4 regions of the Oricola thermophila genome follow, and region 1 is predicted to be linked to each of the others. Evidence: predicted binding sites of a transcription regulator. Region 1 holds the regulator's gene; each other region holds the start of a gene.
The links. The regulator PhoB, encoded in region 1, activates phosphate uptake and scavenging genes when phosphate is short. The targets are predictions, from matches to a motif close to TGTCATNNANCTGTCAT.
Positions count from the first base shown of each region.

Region 2: a site for PhoB is predicted at 4,946-4,962, ahead of HTY61_RS19185 (esterase-like activity of phytase family protein). Genes of this name have one in related genera too.
Region 3: a site for PhoB is predicted at 4,610-4,626, ahead of phnC (phosphonate ABC transporter ATP-binding protein). Genes of this name have one in related genera too.
Region 4: a site for PhoB is predicted at 1,685-1,701, ahead of phnF (phosphonate metabolism transcriptional regulator PhnF). Genes of this name have one in related genera too.

Region 1 covers NZ_CP054836.1:2,771,406-2,778,551, reverse strand. Annotated here, with positions in the region: gene HTY61_RS13350 (PstS family phosphate ABC transporter substrate-binding protein) at 1-770, shown strand, start outside; gene pstC (phosphate ABC transporter permease subunit PstC) at 832-2,202, shown strand; gene pstA (phosphate ABC transporter permease PstA) at 2,202-3,512, shown strand; gene pstB (phosphate ABC transporter ATP-binding protein PstB) at 3,607-4,353, shown strand; gene phoU (phosphate signaling complex protein PhoU) at 4,410-5,132, shown strand; gene phoB (phosphate regulon transcriptional regulator PhoB) at 5,150-5,842, shown strand; gene HTY61_RS13320 (GcrA family cell cycle regulator) at 5,912-6,448, opposite strand; gene HTY61_RS13315 (aspartate aminotransferase family protein) at 6,788-7,146, shown strand, end outside.
Region 2 covers NZ_CP054836.1:3,957,912-3,965,057, reverse strand. Annotated here, with positions in the region: gene HTY61_RS19210 (helix-turn-helix transcriptional regulator) at 1-217, shown strand, start outside; gene HTY61_RS19205 (LysR family transcriptional regulator) at 266-1,114, opposite strand; gene HTY61_RS19200 (cysteine hydrolase family protein) at 1,215-1,808, shown strand; gene HTY61_RS19195 (DUF1013 domain-containing protein) at 1,902-2,636, opposite strand; gene HTY61_RS19190 (putative bifunctional diguanylate cyclase/phosphodiesterase) at 2,763-4,712, opposite strand; gene HTY61_RS19185 (esterase-like activity of phytase family protein) at 5,039-7,146, shown strand, end outside.
Region 3 covers NZ_CP054836.1:671,907-679,052, reverse strand. Annotated here, with positions in the region: gene HTY61_RS03155 (alpha-D-ribose 1-methylphosphonate 5-triphosphate diphosphatase) at 1-190, opposite strand, end outside; gene phnE (phosphonate ABC transporter, permease protein PhnE) at 296-1,648, opposite strand; gene phnE (phosphonate ABC transporter, permease protein PhnE) at 1,654-2,511, opposite strand; gene phnD (phosphonate ABC transporter substrate-binding protein) at 2,577-3,491, opposite strand; gene phnC (phosphonate ABC transporter ATP-binding protein) at 3,590-4,429, opposite strand; gene HTY61_RS03130 (DapH/DapD/GlmU-related protein) at 4,663-5,283, opposite strand; gene phnL (phosphonate C-P lyase system protein PhnL) at 5,290-5,994, opposite strand; gene phnK (phosphonate C-P lyase system protein PhnK) at 5,997-6,773, opposite strand; gene HTY61_RS03115 (alpha-D-ribose 1-methylphosphonate 5-phosphate C-P-lyase PhnJ) at 6,770-7,146, opposite strand, start outside.
Region 4 covers NZ_CP054836.1:663,671-670,816, reverse strand. Annotated here, with positions in the region: gene HTY61_RS03110 (carbon-phosphorus lyase complex subunit) at 1-536, opposite strand, end outside; gene phnH (phosphonate C-P lyase system protein PhnH) at 539-1,150, opposite strand; gene phnG (phosphonate C-P lyase system protein PhnG) at 1,150-1,605, opposite strand; gene phnF (phosphonate metabolism transcriptional regulator PhnF) at 1,773-2,516, shown strand; gene HTY61_RS03090 (LLM class flavin-dependent oxidoreductase) at 2,552-3,559, shown strand; gene HTY61_RS03085 (O-acetyl-ADP-ribose deacetylase) at 3,573-4,088, opposite strand; gene ggt (gamma-glutamyltransferase) at 4,194-6,011, shown strand; gene HTY61_RS03075 (hypothetical protein) at 6,032-6,382, opposite strand; gene HTY61_RS03070 (GNAT family N-acetyltransferase) at 6,627-7,146, shown strand, end outside.

The sequences.
Region 1 (7,146 bases):
CGGAAGTCGAGTTGTGCGCTTCCAACGGCGTGACGGACATCACCGAAGCCCTGATCGGTTATGACGGCCTGTCCATCGCCGTGTCCCGCGCCAACGAGACCGACTGGAACCTCACCGAGGAGCAGATCTACCTGGCTCTCGCTGCCGAGATCCCGGATGGAAAGGGCGGCTTCATCGCCAACCCCCACCAGAAATGGTCCGATATCGATCCGTCGCTCCCGGGCGTTGACATCGTCGCCTTCGGCCCGCCCCCGACCTCCGGTACGCGCGACGCTTTCGTCGAGCTCGTCATGCATGACGGCTGTTCCGGGCTGCCGGGCATGGCCGAACTCGAGGAAGCCGACGAGGACAAGTGGGAAGAGGTCTGCTCGCGCATGCGCCAGGATGGCCCGTTCGTCGAGGCGGGCGAGAACGATAACCTCATCGTTCAGCGCCTTGAGGCCGATCCGAATGCTGTCGGCATCTTCGGCTACTCCTTCCTCTACGAGAACTCCGACAAGCTGAAGGCGGTCAACGTCAACGGCATTGAGCCGACCTTCGACACGATCGCCGACGGTTCCTATCCGGTTGCGCGTCCGCTCTTCTTCTACGTGAAGAACGCTCACCGCGACGTGATCCCGGGCATGAAGGAATTCATCGAGGAGTACGTCTCCGAGGCCGCGCTTGGCCCGGATGGCTATCTCGCGGAACGTGGCCTGACGCCGCTGGCCGACGATCTGCGCGAGGAAACGGCCAAGGCCGTTCTCGAGGCGAAGAAGCTCGAGATGTAATTTCTGCTCGACAATTGGCCGTCCGCCTTCCGGCGGACGGCTTTCTTCTACGGGGAAAGCCATGCCTGTTTACGCCCTGCTTTTCATTGTGCTTGCCGCGGCTTTTGTGGCCTACCTGTCATATGGCCGGGCGCGGACGCGGTTTGCGGGCGACGGCGAGAAGCCGCATTCGCGGCCGATTTATCACGCGCTGAATGCGGCGATATGGACTGGCATCCCGTCTTTCATCTTTCTGCTCCTCTGGTTGCTGTTTAACGACAATATCGTTTCCTGGATCGTCGTGTCCCAGGTGCCGGGCGTCGAATCCCTCGATGCGTCCGCGCGCAGTCTTCTGCGCAGCGAAATCGGCCAGGTGGCCTCGGGACGCACCTTTACGGATCCGACCCCCGACGTGATTGCCGCCGCCGAAAGGCTGCATTCCCTCCGTTACATTTCCGGCGCGCTGCTTGCTGTTGTCGTGGCGGCCCTGTCGGTTTTCGGGGCGTTTATCGCCATGAGGATGATCGCGCGGCGCACCAGGGCCCGTCACAAGGTCGAGAACGCGGCGACGTGGTTCATGCTCTTTGCGTCGGCCGTCGCCATCCTGACGACCGTGGGCATTATCGCATCGCTGGTCTACGAGGCGGTGGCTTTCTTTTCCAAGGTGCCGTTCACGGAGTTCTTCTTTGGAACGCGATGGGAACCGCAGATCCCCCTTCGCGCCGATCAGGTTGCCGGACAGGGGGCTTTCGGCATGGTGCCGGTACTGTTCGGCACGATGGCCATTTCATTTCTCGCGATGGTCGTGGCGGTGCCTGTCGGCATCATGTCGGCGATCTATCTGACCGAATATGCGGGATCCAGATTTCGCTCGATCGTGAAGCCGCTTCTGGAAATCCTTGCCGGCATTCCTACGGTCGTATACGGCTTCTTCGCCGTGCTTACGGTTGCGCCGCTGATCCGTGCCCTCGGGCTGAATTTGGGAATTCCCTCGGCGCCGAACAGCGCGCTGGCGGCGGGCGGCGTGATGGGCATCATGCTCATCCCTTTCATTTCGTCCATTTCCGATGACGCATTGGCAGCCGTGCCGCGCGCAATGCGCGACGGCTCCTATGCGCTCGGGGCGACGAAGGGCGAGACGATCCGCAAGGTGCTTCTCCCCGCGGCTCTGCCGGGCATTGTCGGCGGCATCCTGCTCGCGTTGAGCCGCGCCATTGGCGAGACCATGATCGTGGTCATGGCGGCCGGCCTGATAGCCAAGATGACGATCAACCCCTTCGAATCCGTGACCACTGTCACCGTGCAGATCGTGACGCTACTGATCGGCGATACCGAGTTCGACAATCCGAAGACGCTTGCCGCATTCGCATTGGGACTGCTGCTCTTCGTCATCACCTTGGGGCTCAATCTGATCGCCCTGAATGTGGTCCGCCGCTACCGGGAGAAGTACTGATGTCTGACGCGACGCCAATGCAGACGAAGGTTGCCGTTCCGCGCGCCGTTCGAGTCGACTGGAAGTCCCGGGAAATGGCCAATCGGAGAAAGGCACGCTACGCCGCCGATCGTCGGCTTCAGGCCTATGGCCTGATCGCGATTTTCTTTGCGCTCGGTTTCCTGGCAACGCTTGTCGGCACCCTGACCTATTCGGGGCACCAGGCATTCAGGCAGACGATGGTCTCGGTCGAAATCGATCTCGGCGAGGCCGGGATCGATCCCTATGACCTCATGGGAGCCAACTGGCGCGGTATTGCCCGCGATGCCTACAGGAAGCTTGTTCCGGACCTGCCTCGCAGCGAGGAACGTGCCTATTTCTCGATGTTCACCTCGAACGGCCAGTACCTTATCCGCGATGCGGTCAGGAAGGATCCCTCGCTCCTTTCCGGCCCCTCGACATTCCGGATTCCCTTCTCGGATCCGATCGACCAGCTGGCCAAGGGAGAGATCGACAGGAACCTTCCTCCCAACCAGCGGCGTGTAAGTGACGAGCAAATCGAATATTATGATCAGCTGGTGGCGCAGGGAATCGTCTCGCGGCCGTTCAACTGGGGCCTGTTCTTCAATGCGGACAGCCGGTTCCCGGAGCTGGCCGGTCTGGCGGGCGCCATTGTCGGAACCTTTTACGCGCTTCTCGTCTGCTTTCTCATCAGCTTTCCTCTTGGGATCGCTGCAGCGATCTATCTGGAGGAATTCGCGCCGAAGAACCGCTGGACCGACACGATCGAGATCAACATCAACAATCTCGCGGCCGTGCCGTCGATTGTTTTTGGCCTGCTCGGACTCGCGGTGTTTCTCGGCTGGTTCGGCCTGCCGCGTTCGGCGCCATTCGTGGGCGGGCTGGTGCTTTCGCTCATGACGCTTCCGACGATCATCATAGTTACACGGGCCGCGCTCAAGCAGGTTCCCGGGTCGATCGCGGAAGCTGCACTCGGGGTCGGCGCGTCCAAGCACGAGGCAATCCTGCATCATCAGCTTCCTCTTGCGATGCCGACCATTCTGACCGGCACCATCATCGGGCTTGCACAGGCATTGGGCGAAACGGCACCGCTTCTGCTGATCGGGATGAACGCGTTCATAACAAGTCCGCCCGGCGGATTGTTCGAACCGGCAACCGCATTGCCGACGCAGATCTACATATGGGCGGACAGTCCCGAGCGCGGTTTCATGTCGCGGACTTCGGCGGCAATCCTTGTCCTGCTTGGTTTCCTGGTGGTGATGAACGGAATGGCGGTATATCTGCGTCAGAAGTTCGAACGGCGGTGGTAGAATTATGGAGAAGAGTGCCATGAAGGTGGATGCCGATCAGCTGTTCGCGACGAACGGCCAGGGCGGGGCGGTCGCTGGCCAGCCCAGAACGAAGATGAAGGGCGAAGACGTCTGCGTGTCTTACGGCCAGAAACAGGCGTTGTTCGATATCAGTCTCGATATCTACGAGCACCAGGTGACTGCGCTCATCGGGCCGTCGGGTTGCGGCAAGTCGACTTTCCTGCGGTGCCTCAACCGCATGAACGACACAATCGACGGTTGCCGTGTCAGCGGCAACATCACCCTCGACTCCGAGAACATATACGATCCGTCGATCGATGTTGTGGAACTGCGTGCTCGCGTCGGCATGGTTTTTCAGAAGCCGAACCCGTTCCCGAAGTCGATCTATGAGAACGTGGCCTATGGTCCGCGCATCCACGGCTTGGCGAAGACCAAGGCGGATCTCGACAATGTCGTCGAATACAGCCTGCGCGGCGCCGGGCTTTGGGAAGAGGTGAAGGACCGTCTCGCCGAGCCGGGCACCGGCCTGTCCGGTGGTCAGCAGCAGCGCCTTTGCATAGCACGCGCAATTGCTGTGTCGCCGGAAGTGATCCTGATGGACGAACCGTGCTCGGCGCTCGATCCGATCGCCACCGCGAAGGTCGAGGAGCTTATCGACGAGTTGCGCGAGAACTACACGATAGTCATCGTCACACACTCGATGCAGCAGGCCGCGCGCGTTTCGCAGCGTACCGCCATGTTCCATCTGGGCTTGCTTGTCGAGGTGGACGACACCAAGACGATTTTCACCAACCCGTCGGAGAAGCGTACCCAGGACTACATAACCGGCCGCTTCGGCTAGGCCCGTCTGGGCGCGTACCCGCAGAGAAGAGCAGCCTTTTGAGGAAGGAAAATCCGATGGTTCCAACCAACCACACGGTGAAATCGTTCGACGACGACATGAAGTTTCTCGCCCACAAGATTGCCGAGATGGGCGGTCTTGCCGAACGGATGGTGGAGAATTCCATAAGTGCCCTGGTGAAGTCGGATATCCAGTTGGCGCAGAAGGTGATTGCCGACGATCTGATCCTCGACGAGGCAGAGGCGCTGCTCGACGAAAAGGTGGTGCTGATTATCGCGCAGCGTCAGCCCATGGCTGCCGACCTGCGCGAGGTGTTTTCCACGATCCGCATCGCGACGGATCTCGAGCGCATCGGAGATCTCGCCAAGAACATCGCAAAGCGGGTTGTCGCGATTTCCGAACGCAGCAATTCGGTCAATCTCGTTCGCGGGATCGAACACCTGGGGGATCTGGCGCTCGCACAGCTGAAGGAAGTGCTCGACGCCTTCGGATCGCGCTCGGTCACGCGCATCAACATGGTGCGCGACCGTGATGACGAGATCGACGCCATGTATACCTCGCTGTTTCGCGAACTCCTCACCTACATGATGGAGGATCCGCGCAACATCACGACCTGTACCCACCTTCTGTTCTGCGCGAAGAATGTCGAACGCATTGGCGATCATGCCACGAACATCGCCGAGTCCGTCTACTACATAGTCACGGGCGAGCGGCTTTCGACCTTTCGCCCGAAGGAAGACAAGACCCATCGCATCGTGGTCGATGAACCGAATGCTTGATGTAAGGGAGCATGCTCATGGGCAATCAGCCAAGGGTGATGATTGTCGAGGATGAGGAAGCGCTCAGTGTCCTCTTGAAATACAATCTTGAGTCCGAGGGATACCGGGTTGATGCCGAGTTGCGCGGCGACGAGGCCGAGATCGCGCTGCGTGAATCGGTTCCGGATCTGCTGATCCTCGACTGGATGCTGCCCGGCCTTTCCGGCATCGAGCTGTGCCGTCGCCTGCGGGCCCGGCCCGAGACGCAGCGTCTGCCGATCATCATGCTGACTGCGCGGGGCGAGGAGAGCGAACGCATCCGCGGCCTTTCCACCGGCGCGGACGACTATGTGGTCAAGCCGTTCTCCACGCCTGAACTGATGGCCCGCGTAAAGGCGATGCTCCGGCGTGCCCGGCCCGAGATCGTTGCCAGCGTGCTCAAGGTCGGCGAACTCGAACTCGATCGCGAAACCCACCGCGTCTATCGCAGCGGCCGCGAAATCAAGCTCGGACCGACAGAGTTTCGGCTCCTCGAATTCTTCCTGCAGGCGCCGGGCCGTGTCTTCTCGCGCGCGCAGCTTCTCGATGGCGTGTGGGGCGAGGATATCTATGTCGACGATCGCACTGTCGACGTCCACATCGGGCGGCTGCGCAAATCGATCAACTTCGGAAAGATGCGCGACCCGATCCGCACCGTTCGCGGTGCGGGCTACTCGCTCGAGGCGGTCTGAAGAAAATGCCTGGATGAAAACGTAACGGGCGGCTGATGCCGCCCGGGTCTATTGTCGGTTGCCTTTCGTCTAGCGAGTACGCTTGCGCTCCGACGATGGCTGGAAGGCAAGCCGCGCGTGATACTTGCAGTACGGGGAGTCCTCCTCGGACTGGTGTCCGCAGAAATGAAAGTCCTCCGAAAGCGGATCTCCCTGCGGCCACTTGCAGGTGTTTTCGTTCAGTTCGACCAGCTTGAGTTGCTTAGAAATCGGAACGACGACATCCTCGATCGGGCGCTGGTCGGTCTCTGCGAGGGCAACGGCCTCCGTTTTCATGACCGTGGCGCCGACCGTGCGGGTCACGGTTGTCACCGTGCTTCCGCCGCCACCGCCACCACCGCGGCTATAGCTGCCGCGCGACGATGAAGGGCGTGTTGCGGCGCTGCGCTTGGCCTTGGGGGCACCGGTGGAGACGGATTTTGCCCGTCCCGAAAGCTTCAGCCGGTGGACCTTGCCGATGACGGCATTCCGGCTGACGCCGCCGAGCTGTGCCGCGATCTGGCTCGCGCTCAGCCCTTCCGTCCAAAGCTTTTTCAACAGTTCCACGCGTTCGTCTGTCCAGCTCACTCAGCTCTCCATCCAGGTTTTGGCGCAGAATCCCTCTCCGTGGCTCGGTTTTCGAAAGAAAAAAACCGGCACCTGAACGCGATACTTGGGAGTTTACTCTGCGCGGTTGTCCCGCCACGTCCGCAACGTACTATGGCGGTTGACTCGCTGACAAGAGTCCCACTTCGGTACACGAATCAGTTTTTGCGGTTTTCAACAACTTGCGCCTCGGCCTCTTGGAGGCGTCTCGAACCACCCGTTGAAGCGCTTTTGATTGACGGATGAGCGGCCAACTCCTAAAAACGGGAAGCCGCCGAACGGGCGGCTTTTTTCATTTGAATCCCTTGGCAGGACGCCGCGATGAACGAACCATCACCGCTTTTCGAGACCTATGCTCGGGCTGACATCGCATTCGACCGCGGAGAGGGGTCGTGGCTGGTCGATACGCGTGGTGAGCGATATCTCGACTTTGGCGGCGGTATAGCCGTTTCGGCACTTGGCCACGCCCACCCGCATCTTGTGGAGACGCTGCGCGAGCAGGCCGGAAAGTTGTGGCATACTTCCAATCTCTATGAGGTGCCCGAACAGCGTCGCCTTGCGCAAAGGCTTGTCGATGCGACCTTTGCCGACAAGGTATTCTTCACCAACTCTGGTGCCGAAGCTTTGGAATGCGCGATCAAGACGGCGCGCAGGTACCATTATGCTGGCGGCCATCCCGA
Region 2 (7,146 bases), 1.2 Mb from region 1:
CCGCTCCATCCGCCCGCTCGGCCTCTGGTTCTGGGGCAACCGCTGGCTGTTCGTCGGCTGGTGCCTGCTTCGCGAGGACTTCCGCATGTTCCGCGTCGACCGCGTCCGCGCCATCGAGCCCCTGCCCGAGACCTTCCGCCCCGAGCCCGGCAAGACGATCCGCGATTTCTACCGCCGGATGGAGGAATGCGGGGAGATATCCCCCGACGGGCGCTAACGGCTGAAGCCGGTCAGCGAGCTGCCGTTTCTCGCTCGACCACGACGGCTAGGCGACACCAATCCGCGCGAAACAGTCCGCGATCCATCCGGCAACGCAGCGTGCCGCGGGATCCTTCCTCAGATGCGGCTGGATGAGCAGCCACGCCTCGCGATATCCCTGCAGCGGCGTGCGCCGCAACGGCAACGCCTCGGATCCGCCCGGGTCCGGCAGCACGGCGGCGGCACCGCCCGAGGCGAGCACCGCGCGGATCGCGCCGACGCTGTTCGACCGGAAGCGGGCCCGGTCCGCCAGGCCCAGCCGGGCGAGTTCGGCCATTTCCGGCGTTCCGTCCAGGCTTTCGGGATAGGCGCACACAATCGTGTCGCCGGATGGCGCTTCCGGCTCCCACAGCACCAGCGGCAGGGCGGCGAGCCTGCGGATCGCGAAGCCGCCCTTCTGCGGCCTTGCCATCCTCACGGCCATGTCCGCCTCGTATCGCGAGAAGCTGGCATTGGCATCGCTGGCGAGGATCGACAGCGACAGGCCCGGATGCGCCTTCAGCAGCGCGGCGACATGCGGCGCCAGGACGCGGTCGCAGATATTCGCCGTCGCCGACACGCGCACATGCCCGGCAACGCCCTCTCCCGCCGGCTGCACCGCGCGGATCGCGGCCGCGTGAGCGGACATCGCCTCGACATGGGCAAGGATCTCCGCACCCTGCGCGGTGGGCCGGCGCCTGCCGTCGGCGGCCCGGAACAGCGGGAAGGCCAGCGCGGCCTCGAGACGGGCGATACGCCGCGCCACCGTGGTCGCGTCGAGGCCCAGCTCCGCGGCGGCGCCGGAAAAGGTTCCCGCGCGGGCCACGGCGGCCGCGATCCGCAGGTCGTCCCAGTCCATGGCGCTCGCCGGTTGCATCCGCATATCCTGCAAAATTGCAGGCATATACTGCAAAATCCCTGCGTGATTGCAACATGCAGCCGGTGCTATCCGGGCGAAGGAAATGGAGACAAGGCCAATGAACCACCCGAAAACCCTGCTCGAGATGGCCGGTGCCGACCTCGCCCCCGCCCGGTTGGACGAGGCCTGCCTCGTGCTGATCGACTGTCAGAACGAGTATCTCGAAGGCCCGCTGGCGCTGCCGGGTGTCGCGCCGGCGATTGAGGCGTCGGAGCGCCTTCTTGCCCGCGCCCGCGCGTCGCGGACGCCGGTCTTCCACGTAGCCCACTGCGGCGGCAAGGACGGCCCGTTCGATCGCGACGCCTGGCGCGGCGCCTTCATCGACGGCATCGGGCCGCTTCCCGGCGAGACCGTTATCGAGAAGGCCCGGCCCAATTCCTTCGCCGATACGGGGCTCGGGCCTGCGCTCGCGAAGACCGGGCGGCGCAAGCTGATCGTCGCCGGTTTCATGACGCACATGTGCGTCAGCGCGACGGTGCGCGCGGCGCTCGATCTCGGCTACATGTCAACGATCGCTTCCGATGCATGCGCCACGCGCGATCTTCCGGACGGCTCCGGTGACGTCATCGACGCGGGCACGGTCCACCGCGTCGCGCTCGCCGAGCTGGCCGACCGTTTCGCCATCGTCGCGCGCACCACCGACATCATCTAGCGCCGGCTGCCCGCCGCAGCTCATCCTTGGCACCGAACGCAAAAGGCCCGCCTTTCGGCGGGCCTTCCGCTTTCCATCGGATCGTGGCGGGGCCTACTGCTCCTCGCCGCCTTCCTGTCCCTCTTCCGTTTCCTCGCTCTGCGAGCCCTTCAGCGAGGAGAGCCGCGCGAAGACCGCGTCGGCGTCGAGTTCCTCTTCCTCCTCCTTCGGCCGGACCGGGGTGGAGAGGATGTCGTCGACCGGCAGGTTCTCGGTCATGGAGGCGGGCAGCAGGCTGTCGCCCTGCTCGACCGGCTCCGGCGGACGGTTCTTCGCCGCCTTCTGCACCTCGAAGTCGAGGTCTATCTGCGAGCAGAGGCCCAGCGCCACCGGATCGACCGGCTGCAGGTTGGCCGAGTTCCAGTGCGTGCGGTTGCGGATCTGCTCGATCGTGTTCTTGGTCGTGCCGACGAGGCGCGAGATCTGCGCGTCCTTCAGCTCGGGATGGTTGCGCACCAGCCACAGGATCGCGTTCGGGCGGTCCTGGCGCTTGGAGACCGGCGTGTAGCGCGGTCCCTTCTTGCGCCGCTCCGGCACCACGTATTTCGACTGCGCGAGCTTGAGCCGGTATTCGGGATCGGATTCGCCCTTGGCGATCTCCTCGCGCGTCAGCTGGCCGGTATTGATCGGGTCGAGACCCTTGATGCCCTGTGCCGACTCGCCGTCGGCGATCGCCTTCACTTCCAGCGGATGCAGCTTGCAGAACTCTGCGATCTGGTCGAAGGACAGCGCGGTGTTGTCGACCAGCCAGACAGCGGTTGCCTTGGGCATCAGAAGCGTATTGGCCATTGGAAATACCTTTCCTGTTCGCCCGGGCCGGTACCGCGGGCGTGGTATCGAACCACTGATTTCCGGAGAATGGCCGTTCTATACAGCGTCGGGCCGGCCGGTGCAACCGGATAGGAGGCCCTGTCCTCAGCTTGCGCGGGAGACCGCGCGGGACGGCTTTTTCACGCGCCGGGCCATCTCGCCCATCAGGTATCCGGGGATATCGACCGCCTCGATCGGACGGCTGAAATGGTAGCCCTGCACGTAGCAGGCGCCCATGCTCCGGAGCACCTGCAGTTCCTCCGCCGTTTCCACCCCCTCCACGACGCAGTCAACGCCGAGGCTGGCGCACATGTCGATCATCGTGTTGACGATCTTGCGCGAGTTGGTGTTGTCGCCGAGCCGCGAGACGAAGGACCGGTCGATCTTGATCGTGTCGATGTTCAGCTGGTCGATATGGGAGAAGTTGGCATAGCCGACGCCGAAATCGTCCAGCGCGACCCGCGCGCCGAGATCGGTCAGCGTCTTCAGCGAGCGCTGCGCCTGTTCGTATTCCGACATGATCAGCGTCTCGGTCACTTCGAACACCAGCCTTTCCGGCGCGAATCCGCTGTCCATGACGATCCTGCGGATCGTCTCGACGGAGGCGGGCGTCTCGATGTCCCGCACGGACAGGTTGAAGGACAGCTTCAGCCCGGGCGGCCAGTCGCGCGCGCCCTCCAGCGCCTTGCGCAGACACAGGGGCGTCAGGCGGCCCATCGCGCCGATCCGCTCGGCCACGGCGATGAACGTGTCCGGGCGCACCCGGCCCAGTTCGCGGCTTTCCCAGCGGGCCAGCGCCTCGAAACCGACGGTCTCGCCGGTCCTGATGTCGATCTGCGGCTGGTAGACGACGCGGATTTCCTTTTCCAGGTCGCCATGGCGAAGATTGTGTTCGATCGCGTTCATCTCGCGGCGATGCGTCTGCAGTTCCGCGGTATATATCTCGACGCCGGACCCGTGTTCCTTGGCGTGAAACAGCGCGTAGTCGGCGCGCTCCATCATTTCCGAGGCCGACACGATCGCGATCTCCTCCATCGCGAAACCGGCCGACGCGGAGATCTTCAGCGGCAGGCCCATGATCGTGAATGGCTGCCCGATCGCCTCGCGGATCCGGCATCCGAGGCTTTTCAGGCCGTCCTCTTCCTTTGGGTCTTCGATGATCAGCGCGAACTCGTCCCCGCCGAGACGGGCAAGCTGTCCCGTGCCCGCGCAGGCCTCGCGCAGCCGGGCGCTTACCTCCACCAGCAGCAGGTCGCCCACGCCGTGGCCGAACCGGTCGTTGACGGTCTTGAACCCGTCGATATCGACGATGCCGACAGCGAAGCGGGGCGTCGCGCCCTTCCGTGCCTTCAGGCGCTTCTCGAGGTCCGCGAAATGCTTCCGCCGGTTCGGCAGCCCGGTCAGTATGTCCTGTTCGGCGCGTTTCTCCGCCGCCTCGCGCAGATCGTCGGCGGTAATGCTCGCGCCGATGGCCTTCAGGATCGCCTTGCGGGTCAGGCCCGAGACCGTGAAGGCGACGAATGCCGCGGCCAGCAGTATGAAACCGAAATGGATGGGATTGTCGCCGCCGGCCTTGACCGCGAAGGCCATCATGGCGCCGCCCGCCAGCACGACCGCGCCGATAACCAGCCGCGCGCTGATCGCCACCACCGACACGATCATGATCGCCAGCGCGAAGAAGATGAGCTTTGTCGGCTCGAGATGCAGCGTGTGGTGCATGACGAGGCTGACAAGGGTCATGAGCAGGAGTCCGGCGGCCCTGCGCTCGATCTCCCCGTGGTCCAGCGACTTGCGGGCGCATTCGCACGATATGGCGAAACATGCGAGGCTGATGATCGTCGAAACGGTGCCGAGCAGCACCTTGCCCGCCGGTTCCTCGATGATCAGGTAGGCAATTGCCACGATGGCGAAGTAGACGGTGGCCGGAACGACCATGGCGCGCAGCATCGGCTGGTAGGCTTCCGCAAGCCGCCTTTGTATCTCCGTGTCGCGGCGATCCACCGCCTCGACCGCGGCCGGCGCGACTGTCTTCGCAACCTTGTCTTCGCCCAGCACGATCCGACTCTCCTTCGCGCCCCCTTTGAACCGGTTCCTGCGGCCTGAATATCGGCGCGGCGAGCGCGTCCGGCGTCTTTCGGCGTCGGCAGTCCCGACCCTCCACCATGGGGAAGGAAACTTCAGATTCCGTTAAAAGGCTCCTTTTCCGGGCGGCGCATTCGTTCCCCGGGCGACAAGGCCGGCGCCGACCTGTTCCCCCGGCGCGGCATGTCACGATCTCTTCGCGGAACTGTCATGGCGCCGTCACGTGTCTCGCGAACAAGGCCGGTGTCCTTTCCGCCGGCCACGGGGCCGGCACATCACGACATTGGGAGTAATGACGCATGACCAGGAAATATCGACTGATGTCTGCGGGCACGGCGCTGGCGGCGCTGTTCGCCGCGACCGCCGCGCAGGCCGACGGCGGGCATGTCTTCAACCGGATCGCGTCCTTCCCGGTAAACACCAATCTCCCGGAAGGCGCCGACCCCGCGACCGAGACCTCCTCGGAGATCATCCATGCCACCGGGGACGGCATGAAGCTGGTCTATTCGGACAGCCCGCTCGGCGGCATCGGCATCGTTGACATTTCCGATCCCGCCAACCCGGCGCCCGGCGGCTTCATCCCGCTGGAGGGCGAGCCGACCTCAGTCATCGTCAAGGACGGCAACGCCTTCGTCGGCGTCAACACCTCGGAAAGCTACACCAACCCGTCGGGCGTCCTGAAGACCGTCGACATTGCCAGCGGCGCGGTCGTCGGCGAATGCGCCCTGTCCGGCCAGCCGGATTCCGTTGCCATCTCGAAGGACGGCGCCTTTCTCGCCATCGCCATCGAGAACGAGCGCGACGAGGATCTCGATGACGGCGTCATCCCGCAGATGCCCGCCGGCACGCTCGACATTTTGAAGGTTTCCGGCGGCGCGGTCGATTGCGACTCGAAAATCTCTGCCGATCTCACCGGCCTGGCCGGGATCGCGCCGGAGGATCCGGAGCCCGAATTCGTCGACTTCAACGACGCCGGCGAAATCGCCGTCACCCTGCAGGAGAACAACCACATCGCCATCGTCTCGGCGGCGACCGGCGCGGTGCTCTCCCACTTCTCCGCCGGCACGGTCGATCTCGAAAGCGTCGACACGGCCGAGGAAGGCGCCCTCACCTTCGACGGCACACTGTCGGGCGTCCGCCGCGAGCCGGACGCCGTCCAGTGGCTCGACAATGATCGCCTGGTGATCGCCAACGAGGGCGACTACGAGGGCGGCTCGCGCGGCTTCACCATCTTCTCGAAGTCCGGCGAGGTCCTCTACGAGAGCGGCCTTTCCTTCGAATACGAGGTCGCCATGGCCGGCCACTATCCGGAAAGCCGGTCGGGCAACAAGGGCGCCGAGCCGGAGGGCATGGAAGTCGGCACCTTTGGCGACGACACCTACATCTTCCTGCTGTCCGAGCGCGGTTCCGTGATCGGCGTCTATCGGGACACCGGCGCCGAGCCGGAATTCGTGCAGCTCCTGCCGACGGCGCTGGCGCCGGAGGGCGCGGTCGCCATTCCGGGCCGCAACCTGCTGGCCGTCGCCAACGAGGCCGATCTCGGCCCGGACGGCGGCGTGCGCAGCCACGTCACGATCTATGCCTATGGCGAGGGTCCGGCGCGGTACCCGATGATCGTCTCCGGCATGGAAAACGGCCGTCCGATCGGCTGGGGCGCGCTTTCGGGCCTCGCCGCCGACCGGGAGAAGCCGGGCATCCTCTATGCGGTCAACGACTCCTTCTACGCCATGCAGCCGACGATCTTCACCATCGACGCCAACGAGACGCCGGCGAGGATCGTGAAGGCCACCCGCGTCACCCGCGAGGGACAGGCTGCGCAGCTGCTCGACCTCGAGGGCATCGCCGCCGACGGCGAGGGCGGCTTCTGGCTTGCTTCCGAGGGCCGCACGGACAGGCTGATCCCGCACGCATTGTACCACGTCGATGCCGATGGCGAGATCGCGGACTACGTGCCCTTCCCGCCGGAGCTGCTCGCCGTCGAGAAGCGCTTCGGCTCGGAAGGCGTCACCATGATCGGCGACACGCTGTGGGTCGCCATCCAGCGCGAGTGGGCCGACGATCCGGCCGGCCAGGTCAAGCTCGTCGCCTACGACACGAAGACGAAGGAATGGGGCGCGGTTGCCTACCCGCTGGAACCGAAGGGCGAGGGCTGGGTCGGCCTGTCGGAGATCACCCTTCACGGTGATCACGTCTACATCGTCGAGCGCGACAACCGGATCGGCGAGGCGGCGAAGCTGAAGAAGCTGTTCCGCGTGTCGGTGTCCGAACTGAAGCCGGCCCCGCTCGGCGGCGATCTGCCGCTGGTCTCAAAGGAAGAGGTCCACGACTTCATCCCCGACCTGAAGGCCACGGGCGGCTATGTCGTCGACAAGGTCGAGGGCTTCGCCATCGACGCCGCCGGCAACGC
Region 3 (7,146 bases), 1.9 Mb from region 1:
GCGTCAGATAGTCGCCCTCCAGGTCATGTGCGGGCACCGCCGTGCCGCCGGGCTGGATATCGGCAATCCGCCCGTCCCGCACGACAACGGTGCCGTCAAGCACCTCGTCGGCAAGGACGATGCGAGCATTCGTGAAAATTTCTTCCGACTGTGTCACGGCGAAGGCCAATGCGCCCCTGATTTCGTTCATGAAAAGACTTACCCCATTCCTTTATCCGATTCCGCAATGACGCAGTGGCAGGGAAAGGCGGCAGGTTTACGTTCCGCCGTCGCTGGCCCGGCCAACCGCATGCGTTCAGGACGACCGGCCGATCAGTTTGGCCCGGATCCAGCCCGAAGCGCTGTCCATCGCCATCACCATCAGGATGATGAGCACGATGTAGTAGCTGACTTCTTCCCAGTCCTTCTGGGTGGAGATTGCCTGCGTCAGCAGGAGTCCGATGCCGCCACCCACGATGGCGCCGATCACCGTCGCGCTCCGCGTGTTGGATTCGAAGTAGTAGAGCACCTGGCTGAGAAACACCGGGACCACCTGCGGCAAGACTGCGAAACGTGCCCGCTGAAGCACGTTGGCGCCGGTCGACTGAACGCCCTCGATCTGCTTGTGATCCACGTTCTCGAGCGCCTCGGAGAACATCTTGCCAAAGCTGCCGGTATCGGTGATCGCGATCGCAATAGCACCGGTAAGCGGACCGGGGCCGAAGGCGCGGCTCAAAATGATCGTCCAGATCAGGCCGTCCACGCCGCGGAAAAAATCGAAGAGACGGCGTGCGCCTGCGCGAGCCACACGTGACGGGGTGAAGTTCAGTGCCGCGACAAAGGCAAGTGGAAGCGCCACGAGAGCCGCCGTCATGGTCCCAAGGAAAGCCATGAGCACGGTCTCGAAAATCGCCCACATGACGTCCTTGTGTCGCCACATCCGGTTGTTCCAGAATTCGGAGAACATGTAGGAGAGGTTGCTCCTGTCCGGATCGATCCGCTCGCCCCACAGCGCCAGTTCGATCAATTCTCCCGGCCCCTTGCCGGCGAACGGGCTGTCCAGCGTGAAGAAGAACAATTCCCAGCCATAGTCGTATTTGAAGGTCTCGATCTTGTTGCGCGTGTACGACATCCGGCCCCGAGGTGTCTTGATCGTCACGCGGCTGCGCGAGGCATTGATGAAGGGAGGCAAATCCTCTCCCGGCAATGACAGGTCGACGCGATTGCCGTCCCGCGAGACAACGATTTCGCCATAGCCGGGGTAGCTGTAGGTCGCGACCGGGCCCTCGTAGGTCACACGATGCCCGCCACCGAGATCGATCCTCACCACATCTCCATCCATCGAGACAAAGCCCGGCATCTGTCCCTCGGGATATGTACCCTTGTTTTCCCCCTCGATGGCGACGACGATCGACGCCGAACGATTGTCGCGGGTAACGTGCGTCTTGTAGCTCACGAAGTCCGAGAGGAGTATCTGCACGTTGTCGAGCCGGGCTCTCTGCAACAGGCCCGCCACGTCGAACGCGAACGCGGAATAGCCCAGATAGACGAGGATCAGCACGGGAATCGCGAAGGATATCCACTTGCGCCGGTTGATCCCGGCGACCACCGCTTCGCGCAGGTCGGTGCGGGCGCCGGTTGAACCGAAATCGGCGGCTGTTGCGGACATGGCTTTCAGTGACCTTTCACGAGACGGTTTCGGTAGTGGCTGGATACCTGGTCGATAATCACGATGGCGAGGAACAACAGGATGAATATCGAGACGACCTCGTCGTAACGGCCAACACCCCACTGCATGGCCAGCCGCAGGTCGTGGCCAATGCCACCGGAGCCCACGAAGCCGAGAATGGCAGAAGCCCGGACATTGATCTCAAAGCGAAGCAATCCGTAGGAGAGCCAGTTCGGCGCAACCTGCGGCACGACACCGAGCCACATGCGCTGCGACCAGTTGGCGCCGACGGAAGCCAGTCCCTCCAGCGGCTTCAGGTCCGCGTTTTCGTTGACTTCCGAAAACAGCTTGCCCAGCGCACCCGATGTGTGGACGGCGATGGCAATCATGGCCGGAACCGGACCGCCACCGAGAACGAAGATGAGGATCAGCGCGACGACGATCTCGGGAATCGCGCGCGTGACGTCCATGATCCGCCGGAAAACGGGGATCAGACGCGGAAACCGCGCGAGTCCGCGCGTCGAAAGCAGGGACAGGAACACGGCCGCGATCGCACCGATCAGGGTCGAAACGCCCGCTATGTTGATGGTTTCGATCAATGACGGAAAAAACCTGACCAGCAGTCCCGGAAGATTGGCGGCCTTCTCGCTCGCTTCGGCAATGACCTCGTGGGGAAAGTCAAAGAAGCTCGTCAACCCGTCCAGGAAACCGCCGGCACTGCGCATGTTTGCGAGCTGATAGCCCGACACCATCAGAAGCGCGAAGACCAGTACGATGATCCCGCTATACACTTGCTTCTGGCGCGCCATCGCCAGATATGCAGTCCTGATGTCCTGGCTTCCGCCCGCCGCGATTTGCGCCATGTCCCAGACCTTCAATAATCAGGCACCGGGCGGGAAACCCGCCCGGCAATGTTGAAATCTTGCGACTAGCTGCCCTTGGCCTTGCGGACGGCGATGATCGTCTCGTAGGCCTCGTGCGTGATCGGACGGAAGCCCGCCGTATCGCCGGCGGCCATGTTGTAGGCGCACTGGGGGTCGCTGTCGTGCAGGCCCTTCAGGAAGTCGACGACCTTGGTCTTGACATCCTCCGGCAGCGCACGACGCAGCACGATCGGACCTTCCGGGATCGGCTTGGACTTCCAGATCTCGACGAGATCGTTCATGTCGATGAGGCCGGAGTCGACGGCCTTGCGCAATGCGCCGGAATTGTAGCCGTCTTCCCAGGCACCCTGACCGTCGGCCCATGTGACGCCCGCGTCGACTTCGCCGTTGTTGACGGCAACGATTGTCTGTTCATGACCGCCGACGAACTTCACTTCCTTGAAATAGTCGCCGGATTCCATCGTGGCGCCAATCTCCTGCGGAATCTCGATCGAGGGAATGAGATATCCGGAGGTCGAGTTCGGATCGCCGAAAGCGAAGACCTTGCCCTTCATGTCGGCAAGCGACTTGATGCCGGAATCGGCGCGGGCAAAGCCGACAGAGTGATATGCGAAGGAACCGTCAAGGTTTGTCTTGACGAGTACGACATCCACGGCTTCCGGATCGGTCAGATAGGTCTTCGCGTAAGCCGAGGCGCCGAGCCAGGCCATGTCGATGGTCCCGCCGAGCAGCCCCTGGATCACGCCGTCATAATCAGCCGGGGTAAACAGCTTGGTCTCGACGCCGAGCAGGTCCTGGACGTAGGCGCGGACGCACTCGTTGGAGGTCAGGCGATCCTGGGCGTTTTCGCCACCGAGAATGCCGATCCGGAACTCGTTGATCTCCTGCGCCTTGGCGGACAGGGAGCCGGCTGCGACAGCAGCAACGGCGACCGTCGCGAGAAGAAGCTTCTTGAACATAAGGTCTCTCCTGTTGGGCTGGATTGCCCGGTTGGTGGTCGTTCGAAGCATGCATCCGCGCGACGCGACCCACATCGCGAGGAATTCCGAAACCGCCGTCAGGGCTGCGCCGCCAGCACTTCCGGCTCGGGCTTGGGCGCGACCGTCTCCCGCACGGCGTTGAAGCTGGTCGAGGTGACAGATTCGGAGAACGCCTCATCGAGGCCGTCCGCCCCGTAGATGCGGCGTGCAGCGGCCTCCGTGAGGTCCTCCGGCGTGCCGTCGAACACCACCTCTCCCGCGGACATGCCGATGATGCGCTCGCAGAAGGCTCGCGCGGTGTCGAGCGTATGAAGATTGGTAATGACAGTGAGGCCGTCCTGCCGGTTGATGTCCCTGAGCGACTGCATGACGATCTGCGCGTTGCGTGGATCGAGCGATGCAATCGGTTCGTCGGCGAGAACAACCTTCGGCTGCTGCATCAGAGCCCGCGCAATGGCCACGCGCTGCTGCTGGCCGCCGGAGAGCGCTTCGGCGCGCTTCACGGCGTGATCGCCGACGCCGAGGCGCTCGAGAATGTCGATGGCGCGCAGAATGTCGGCGCGCGGCCAGACGTTGAATATTGTCGCCAGCGTCGAGCGCTCGTTCAGCAAGCCGTGCATAACGTTCGACACGACATCGAGACGCGGCACCAGATTGAACTGCTGGAATACCATCGCGCAATCGCGATGCCAGCTCCGCAACGCCTTGCCCTTTAGCGACGACACTTCCCTGCCCTCGAACAGGATGCTGCCTTCAGAAGGATCGATCAGCCGGTTGATCATCCGCAGGAGCGTCGATTTTCCGGCGCCCGAAGCGCCGATTATGCCGACCATCTGGCCGGTCGGAATCCTGAGGTCGACTGACTTCACTGCCGTATTTGCGCCGAAACGGCGCGTCACGTTCCTGATTTCGAGCATCGGCAACCCCGATTTCGATTGAGCCAATGCGGGGTCTATGCGGCTTCGATAACCGGAGAATGTCAGTTCGATTTCAATTCCATGACATGTCGAACGGAGCTGTGGACGGTCATCCGCCCCTCCCGGCATGCTTGAAAACAGGGCATCTCCTGCCGGTCGCCCGGGCTCCCGTCCGCGTCATGTCACGGAACTGTCAACAAGTGCGGCAATCGGGATGATGAACGCTGCGCAACTCAGGCGGATTCGTACTTGTCCAGAAACGCCTCGACATCGAGCGCACGGAAATCCTCGAGCGCAGAACGCAGGCGGGCGTGATCCCAGTCCCACCAGGCCAGTGCCAGTAGCCGGTCCACCGTCGCCCTGGAGAAGCGTTCCCGGATCGGCCGCGCCGGAACGCCCCCCACGATCGTGTACGGTGCAACGTCCTTCGTGACGACCGCGCCGGCGCCTATGGCGGCACCGTCGCCGACGGTCACGCCGGGCAGGATGATCGCCCCGTGGCCTATCCAGGTATCGTGACCGATGACCACCCGGTTGCCGCGACGCCATTCGAAGAATTCGTCCTCGTGGGATGCGTCGTCGAAGTAGTCGCCTGCCCGGTAGACGAAGTGGTGCTGTGTCGCCCGCCAGGTCGGATGATTGGTCGCGTTGATGCGCACATGACTGGCGATGTTCGCGAACTTTCCGATGGTCGCGCACCACGCCTCGGTTTCACGGATAAGGTACGAATAGTCGCCGATTTCGCACTCGGAAACGATGCACCGCTCGTCGATCTCCGTGTAGCGTCCGAGGGTGGAATTGGTGACGCGCGCCGTCGGATGGATGAACGGCTCGATGCCCAGCTTCTTCGTCATCGGTGATCAGGCCGCCCGTTTGGCCGCGAAACGCGTGACGTCGATGACCGCATCGGCGACCTCGTCGCGCACGTCCTGGTCGTGAAAGATTCCGAGCAACGCGACGCCGGCTTCCTTCTTCTCCGCAATCATGTCGATCACCACCTGCCGGTTCCTCGCGTCCAGCGAAGCCGTCGGTTCGTCGAGCAACAGAACGGGATGATCGGTAATGAAGCCGCGCGCGATGTTGACGCGCTGCTGCTCGCCGCCGGAAAACGTCGCCGGAGGCAGGTTCCACAGCGTTTCGGGAAGATTGAGCCGGGAAAACAGATGCGCCGCCCTGGCTCTCGCCTCTCCCGGATCGGCGCCACGCTGTACCAGCGGTTCGGACGCAACGTCGAGCGCCGAAACCCGCGGCACGACGCGCAGGAACTGGCTGACATAGCCGATCGTGTCGCGCCGGATGGCGATCACCATGCGCGGATCGGCGGTGGCGAGATCGACATAATCGCCATTGTGCCTGACGAGTATTTGCCCCCTGTCGACGCCGTAATTACCGTAGAGCATCTTCAGGATGGAACTCTTGCCCGCGCCTGACGGCCCGCCCAGCACGGCGCATTGTCCCGCCTTCAGCGAGAAGTCGACATGTTCGACCACCGGAATTTCAACGCCGCCGCGCAAATGCATGGTGAAGGTTTTCGCGATATCGGAAACGACAAGCGGAGTGGGCATCGTCAAACCTGCAGGATCGAGGAAACGAGAAGCTGGGTGTAGGGCGCGCGCGGATCGTCAAGCACCCGGTCGGTAAGGCCGGACTCGATCACCTGCCCGTCCTTCATCACCATCATGCGGTGCGACAGCAGCCGCGCCACCGCGAGGTCGTGGGTCACGACCACCACGGCAAGACCGAGGTCGTTGACGAGACCGCACAGCAGGTCCAGCAGTCGCGCCTGAACCGACACGTCCAGGCCGCCGGTCGGTTCGTCCATGAAAACGAGGCGCGGCCCGGTGACGAGATTGCGGGCGATCTGCAGGCGCTGCCGCATGCCGCCGGAGAAGGCGCGCGGTTGGTCGTCGATGCGGTCGGCACCGATTTCCACCCGCCCGAGCCAGTCGGTCGCCGTGGCACGGATGTTGCCGTAGTGGCGTTCGCCGACGGCCATCAGCCGCTCACCGACATTGGCGCCGGCCGAAACGCTCATGCGCAACCCGTCGGCAGGGTTCTGGTGCACGAAACCCCAATCCGTGCGCATGAGGAATCGCCGTTCCGCCTCGCCCATGCGATAGAGGTCCCGGAACCGGCCGTCGCGCATGCGGTAACTGACGGTCCCGGCGGTCGGCATCAGCCGCGTCGAAATGCAATTGAGCAGCGTCGTCTTGCCGGAGCCGGACTCGCCGACGACGGCCAGCACTTCGCCGGGATACAGATCGAAGCTGACATCGCGGCAGCCGGTACGGGTGCCGTAGAATTTCGATACGCCGCTGACTCTCAATAGTGGTTGGTCGCTCATTCCGCGGCCTCCGTCGTCTCGCCGGCGAGATGGCCGCGATGGCCTTCCGCGCGCCGCTTTTCGCAATAATCGGTATCCGAACAGACGAACATCCGCCCGCCGTGATCGTCGAGGATCACCTCGTCGAGATAGACGCCCTTCGCGGCGCACAGGGCGCACGGCTCCTCGAATTGCTGGATCTCGAACGGGTAGTCCTCGAAATCGAGGCTGACCACCTGCGTGTGCGGCGGCACCGCATAGATGCGCTTCTCGCGCCCCGCGCCGAACAATTGCAACGCGTCCGACATGTGCATCTTCGGATTGTCGAATTTCGGAGTCGGTGACGGGTCCATCACGTAACGCCCCTCGATCTGGACCGGATAGGCATAGGTGG
Region 4 (7,146 bases), 1.9 Mb from region 1:
AGGTCACCGATCCCGTCGCCCGGCACATCGCCGTCCTCTTCTATCAGCCCTTCCTCGGCGAGAATGTCGGAAACCCGCATCACCGGCGCGTCGTCGCCCATCCGGCTTTCCGGCTCCGCGACCTCGCTGTCGCGCGCCAGTTCCGGATCGAGCAGGCGATGCGTGTAATCGAAGGTCGGCCCGAGCATCTGTCCGCCCGGCAGGTCCTTGTAGGTTGCCGAGACACGCCGCTCGACCTGCATCTCGGCGGTATCGATCGGTTCCGAATATCCGAAACGCGGCAGCGTCGTGCGGTAGGCACGCAACAGGAAAATCGCCTCGATCAGGTCTCCCCTTGCCTGCTTGATCGCGAGTGCCGCCAGTTCCCTGTCGTAGACCGAGCCCTCCGACATCACACGGTCGCATGCCAGCGCAAGTTGCTCCGCTATCTGCTCCAACCCAAGCGCCGGCACCGATCGGTCACCACGCCGCCGGTCGGCGAGCAACCGGTGCGCATTGCGAATGGCGATCTCGCCCCCCTTCACCGCGACATACATGTTCAGGCTCCCCCTTCGACGATCCGCGTCGTGCGCGGCAGGCAGGCGACCGCATTCGGCGCAGCCAGGATGATGTCGATGCCGCGCGGAAACATTGCGCCGTTCTCGCGCCACTGCATTTCGAAATGGCCGGGTAGCGGATGCGGGGCAAAGGATCGCGTATTCCGGATACCGGGACCGCGAAGCGTCAGCGGATCGCCCCCGGTCAATGTCTCGACCTGCAGGATCAGCGTTGTCGAGCGGTCCGGATATTCCTGCGTACCGAGAGTAAAGCCGGAAAGAGGAGGCGCCAGCCCGGGATCCGTGACGATCCCGAAGGATGCATCCGAAGCCATGCTCGCGAATGGTGCACCTGCATGAAAGGATATCCAGCCCTTCACCGCGTCGCTGCGCGCCAAATTGGCATCAAGCCAGACCGGCGTGTCAGCGTCCGCAAGTGTCAGAACCACCGCCCCCGCCGTTGCGCTCAGCGGCGCCGGAGGACCGGCAACCGTTTCGATGCTGTGCACCGTGCCCGGCTGCGCCATCGCATCCATCACGGCGCGAAACACGGACTGCGCGGCAAAAACGGGTTCGGCAAAGCCGCCCTCGACGATCTCTGCGCTTGCCATCATCAGTCCTCTCCTCGCACCATCGTGAAGAAATCGACCCTGGTCGCTGCTGTTTCCGCACGCCGCTTCTCATCCCGGGCGACAAGCGATTCCAGCAGAGGCTGCACGATTTCCGTGTCGACACGCACCGCCATCGCCGGGTCCTGAGAAAGCGCATCGAGGATCGCGATCAGCTTCGCCTTTCGCCGGTCACGCCCTAGAGCAACCGAATGGCCGACCGCGCCGTTTTCCAGCCGCACCGTCGCCCGCGTTACCGTCGCCTCGCCAAAATTGAACGGCGCGCCGCCCCCGCCGATCCGACCGCGCAACGCCACCAGCCCGGTCTCCGGACCACGCACGATCTCGCAAGCCGGGTCGATTCCAAGTCGCTGCCACAACTCGGCCAGTTCCGAACCGCTGGCCCTGGCAAGCACCGACAACCGCTCCTGCCTTTGATTTCCCGTTACCTGTCCTGCCATCCCATTCCCTGGCCACCTTGGATCACAACATGTCTATTGATATAGACAACTGAACATATTATTCATGTATCCGTCGCGGATGACAGAAGTATGACGGAGGACGGGATTTGCGTGACAAGTTGCTGGAGCGAAAATCGGGCGTGGCACTTTGGCGCCAGATCGCCGACATGATCCGCTCGGACATTGCCAGCGGCGCCGCCGGCGCGGACGGAAAGCTGCCGTCGGAGATGAAGCTGGCCGAACGCTACCGTGTAAACCGCCACACGGTTCGATCCGCGATCGCCTCGCTCGAACAGGAAGGCGTACTCCGTTCCGAGCAGGGACGCGGCACCTTTGTCCGGCGCCGGAAACGGCTCAGCTATCCCATAACAAGGCGCACACGCTTCTCAGCCGGCCTCGGCAACCAGGCAGGTTCTACAAGCACCCGCATGCTTGAAAGCCACGAAGAACCCGCGTCCGAGACAGTCGCCGACGCGCTGGGCATTTCTGCCGGAGATCCGGCGATACGCCTCGAGACGATCAGCGACGCCGACGGTGTACCGGTGTCGCGCGCGACTTCGTGGTTTGACGCCACGCGTTTCGCCGACATCCGAAAGACTTTCGAGGAACATGCCTCCATCACCAGGGCGCTGGCCTCCTGCGGCGTGAGAGACTACATGCGCAGGTCGACTGTGGTGGAGGCGCGCCATGCATCCGCGGAGGACATCGAACTCCTTGGTCTTTCGGCCGGCGCCATCGTGCTGGTGACACGTGCAATCAATGTCGATGCCGAGGGAAAACCCGTCCACTACTCGGAAACCCGCTTTGCCGCCGACCGTGTCGAGTTGAAGATCGACAACGACGACCAAACGGCGCCGACCAGCGCTCGTTCGGACAAGGGCCCGCTTGAACCGGGGCGGCACAGACCATAGGTCGTGGCGACCGCAACCGTTCCCTGTGAGCCTCCATGGTCCCCTATTCGCTGCTTGATCTTTCGCCCATACCCGAAGGTTTCGAGGCCGCCGATGCGCTTCGCAACACGCTAGACCTCGCCCGCCATGCGGAAGAATGGGGATACAACCGGTACTGGCTGGCCGAGCATCACAATTCGCCCGGCATCGCCAGCGCCGCAACATCGGTCCTGATCGGCCATGTCGCAGGCGGAACCAAGCGGATTAGGGTCGGAGCCGGCGGCATCATGCTGCCGAACCATTCACCGCTCGTCGTCGCCGAGCAGTTCGGTACGCTGGCGACGCTCTTCCCTGACCGCATAGATCTCGGCCTCGGCCGCGCGCCGGGAACCGACATGGCCACGGCGCGGGCACTGCGCCGCGGCATGGATGGCGCCGACCATTTTCCCAACGACGTGGTGGAACTGATCGGCTACCTCGGCGATTCCGATCCCGGTGCGAAGGTTCGGGCGATCCCCGGCACCGGCACGAAGGTGCCGATCTGGATCCTCGGATCGAGCCTTTACGGCGCGCAGCTCGCCGCCCATCTCGGCCTGCCCTATGCTTTCGCCTCGCACTTTGCCCCGGCGGCGCTGGAACAGGCATCCGAAATCTACCGCCGCACTTTCCGGCCGTCCGAGTTTCTCGCAAGGCCGCATTTCATGCTCGCGATCAACCTCTTTGCCGCACCGACGGACGAGGAAGGCCGGTATATCCGGACCTCGATGCAACTCGGGTTCGCGAGGCTCCGCACCGGCATGCCCGGCAAGCTGCCGCGCCCCGTCGAGGACATCGACGCCGCGATCGACCCGAATGTGCGCCCGATGGTAGACGAGGCGCTCCGGATCACCGCCGTCGGCTCCCCCGAAAGCGTCAGGAACCAGCTTGCCCGCTTCATCGACGAATACCGCCCGGACGAGGTGATCCTGACCGGTCATATCCACGATCACGCGGCGCGGTTGCAGTCCTTCCGGATCGGTGCCGAAGCGATGCGGGAACTGGCGGAAACGGACATGCCGGACTGATCCTGTCCGTCATTTACAGTGCGGCAATCGCCACGCGGTGGAGTTCGACCGACCGCTCCGAGAAACAGCAGAAGGTGACGCGCTCGATCTTCGGCAGTTCGCCAAGCGTCCGAGCCACGGTTTCGACAGCGATCTTCGCCGCCGCCTCCGCCGGATAGCCGTAAACACCGGTGGAAATCGCCGGAAAGGCAACGGTGGAACAGCGATGTTCCGCGGCCAGCAGCAGCGAATTCCGGTAACAGGAGGCCAGCAATGCCGGTTCGCCCACCCCGCCGCCGCGCCACACCGGCCCGACCGTGTGAATGACGTGGCGCGCCGGCAGGTCATAGCCGGCCGTGATTTTCGCCTGACCGGTGGGGCAGCCGCCGAGCGTGCGGCATTCGGCCAGCAGCCCCGGCCCGGCCGCGCGGTGAATCGCGCCGTCCACGCCGCCACCGCCCATAAGGCTCTCATTGGCAGCGTTGACGATGGCATCGACGTCGAGCGTGGTGATGTCGCCCTGAACGACTGTAAAACGGTCTTCGATCATGATGAGGCTTCCATATCCTGCGAGATTGTTACACCTGCCGACAAGGAGGCAAGTCTTGCCGCGAGGCCCTTTCCATCCTCTAATATGGGGAGAAAGGAGGCCCCAATGACCTTTCGAGCCAGCATCCGAATTGCCATTATTGCCGCCGCAGGCTTGTCAGCCCTTGCCGGCAATGCCCGCTCCCAGGAAGCCGCCGATGCCATCGCACCCGAAATCGGGACTACCGGCCCCCACGGCTTCACGTCGCCGGAGATTCGTGCCGCACTGGAAGCCAAGGCCGCCGGCAAGCCGGTCGAGGCGAAGAACTGGATGGTCGCGGCAGCCAATCCGCTGGCTGTCGAAGCAGGCGCAAAGATTCTGCGCGCCGGCGGCAGCGCGGCAGATGCGATGGTCGCCGTTCAGACCGTTCTCGGTCTGGTCGAGCCGCAATCTTCCGGACTCGGAGGAGGCGCGTTTCTCGTCTGGTACGACGCGGCGACCGGCGAAATCACCACGCTGGACGGCCGAGAGACAGCGCCGATGGAAGCAACCCCGACCCTGTTCCAGGACGGGAACGGCGAGCCGCTGAAATTCTTCGACGCGGTCGTCGGCGGGCGCTCGGTCGGAACGCCCGGAACGCCGATGCTGCTGGAGGAAGCCTGGAAACGCTGGGGCAAGGTGGACTGGCCCGATCTGTTCGCCAACGCCATCGCGCTTGCCGAAAACGGTTTTGAGGTGTCTCCCCGCCTTGCGGGCATGATAGCCGCCGACGCAAAGCGACTTTCACGCTTTTCGACCACGGCCAACTACTTTCTCCCGGGGGGCACGCCTCTGAATGCTGGAGACCGGCTGCAGAATCCCGCATATGCCGAAACGCTGCGCGCAATTGCGATGGGCGGGGCGGACGCGTTCTATTCGGGTCCGATAGCGCAGGCCATTGTCGACACGGTACGCAATGCCGAGGGCAACCCCGGTGTCCTGTCGATCAAGGATTTCGAGACCTACACGGTAAAGGAACGGCCCGCTGTCTGCGCGCCCTATCGCGGCCATGACGTCTGCGGCATGGGGCCGCCCTCCTCCGGCGCGCTGACCGTCGGCCAGATCCTCGGCATCATCGAGAACTTCTCGCTCGGCGATCCGGGCGATACCGATACCTGGCGGCTGATCGGCGATGCCTCGCGCCTCGCCTTTGCCGACCGCGGCCGCTACATGGCCGACAGCGACTTCGTCCCCGTGCCGGTCAAAGGCCTGCTTGATCCCGACTACCTGGCCGAACGCGCCAACCTGATCGAGGGCGACCGGATCGACGGCTTCGGGGCGCTGGAGGAAGTCTTGCCCGGCGAACCGCCCTATGACCACGCGCTGCTGCTAGGCGACGACGCCTCGATCGAGTTTCCCTCTACCAGCCACATCTCCATCGTCGATGCCGACGGCAATGTCCTGTCCATGACCACGACCATCGAAAACGGGTTCGGCTCGCGGCTGATGACCAACGGCTTCCTGCTCAACAACGAGCTGACGGACTTCTCCTTCCGGACGCATGCCGGCGGCTGGCCGATCGCCAACCGGGTCGAACCGGGCAAGCGCCCCCGATCCTCCATGTCGCCGACCATCGTGCTGCGCGAAGGCAAGCCGGTGCTGGCCATCGGCTCGCCGGGCGGCAGCCGCATCATCGGCTACGTCGCGCAGGCAATCATCGCCCATCTAGACTGGGGCATGGACGTGCAGCGGGCGGTCTCCATGGCGCACGCGGTCAACCGCTTCGGAACCTTCGACCTCGAAGAAGGAACAGTGGCCGAATCCCTGAAACCGGCCCTGGAGGCGATGGGTTACAAGGTGAATGTCGGTGAACTCAATTCCGGCCTGCACGCCATAGCCATCCGGCCGGACGGTCTCAGCGGCGGGGCGGATCCGCGCCGGGAAGGCATCGCGCTCGGTGAATGAGCCGGTCGCGCCGCCTGCCGTCAGCCGCGGTAGGCGGAAGCCGGCGTGGCCGATATCGGCGGCTGGTCGGCCGCGCGCGCGGCCAGCGCGTCGCTCATGGCCTTGCCGGAAATGATCATCAACGCAAGATCGGTGATATCGACACGCGCGAGCGGCTGCCGGCCCATGTCGCCAACCTGAACGCGCAGCGCGGCTTCGGTGTAGAAGGCCTTTTCCTGCAGCTTCAGCAGCATTTCCTCGACGCTCGTCGCGCCACCGGCGGCGATGCCTTGCGTTTCCAGCGGCGGGCTGACGGTCTCGCCGGGCAGGGTCCGCAGCCCGTGGGTCGGACGTGTTTCGGAAACTGGGGATACGGGCGTGATCGCGGTCATGTCCATGCTCCTCGTCGGCGCAGGAATAACCACCGGTGATGAAGGAACGGATTCTTCGCGAACGAGTATTTTTCTTAATTTTGAGTGATTTGAGCCAATATTCTCATCCTGGGAAATGCATTCGTCGCATGGCTCCCATGCACACTCCGCAACGGATTGCTGCGACAAAGGTATTATATTGGACCTGCAGGCGTCGAGACGACGCGTGAATCGGAATTCCGGGAGGAGCTAACCGGAGATTCTCATGCTCAGCATCCGCAAGCTGACGAAAAAGGAAAACCCGCTTCTCGAGGAACACCTGCTCCGTGTCGGCGGCGAGGACCGGGTGATGCGGTTCATGGGCGGGGTCAACGACGATTTCATACGTGCCCACTGCTCGCTTGTCGGCGGTCCGTCGAGCGTGGTCATCGGCTGTTTCGTCGACGGCACCCTGCGCGGTGCGTCGGAACTGTGGTTCGAGGACGACGGCGACCGGCGATGCGAACTGGCCCTTTCGGTGGAGCACGATTTCCAGGGACAGGGTATCGGCACGGAACTGCTGCGGCGCTCGCTGGTGCTGGCGCGCAACCGCAATGCGAAATCGATCTATATCGCCTGCCTGCCGGAGAACCGGAAGATGCGGCACCTGCTCAGGAAATTCGGCCGCATCGTCACCCGGCTCGATTCCGGGACGCTGGAAGCGGAACTCGCACTGCCGGCCCGGTCGCACCTGTCCCTGTGGCAGGAATTCGCCGGTGACGGCATCGGCATGATGGACGCGCTTG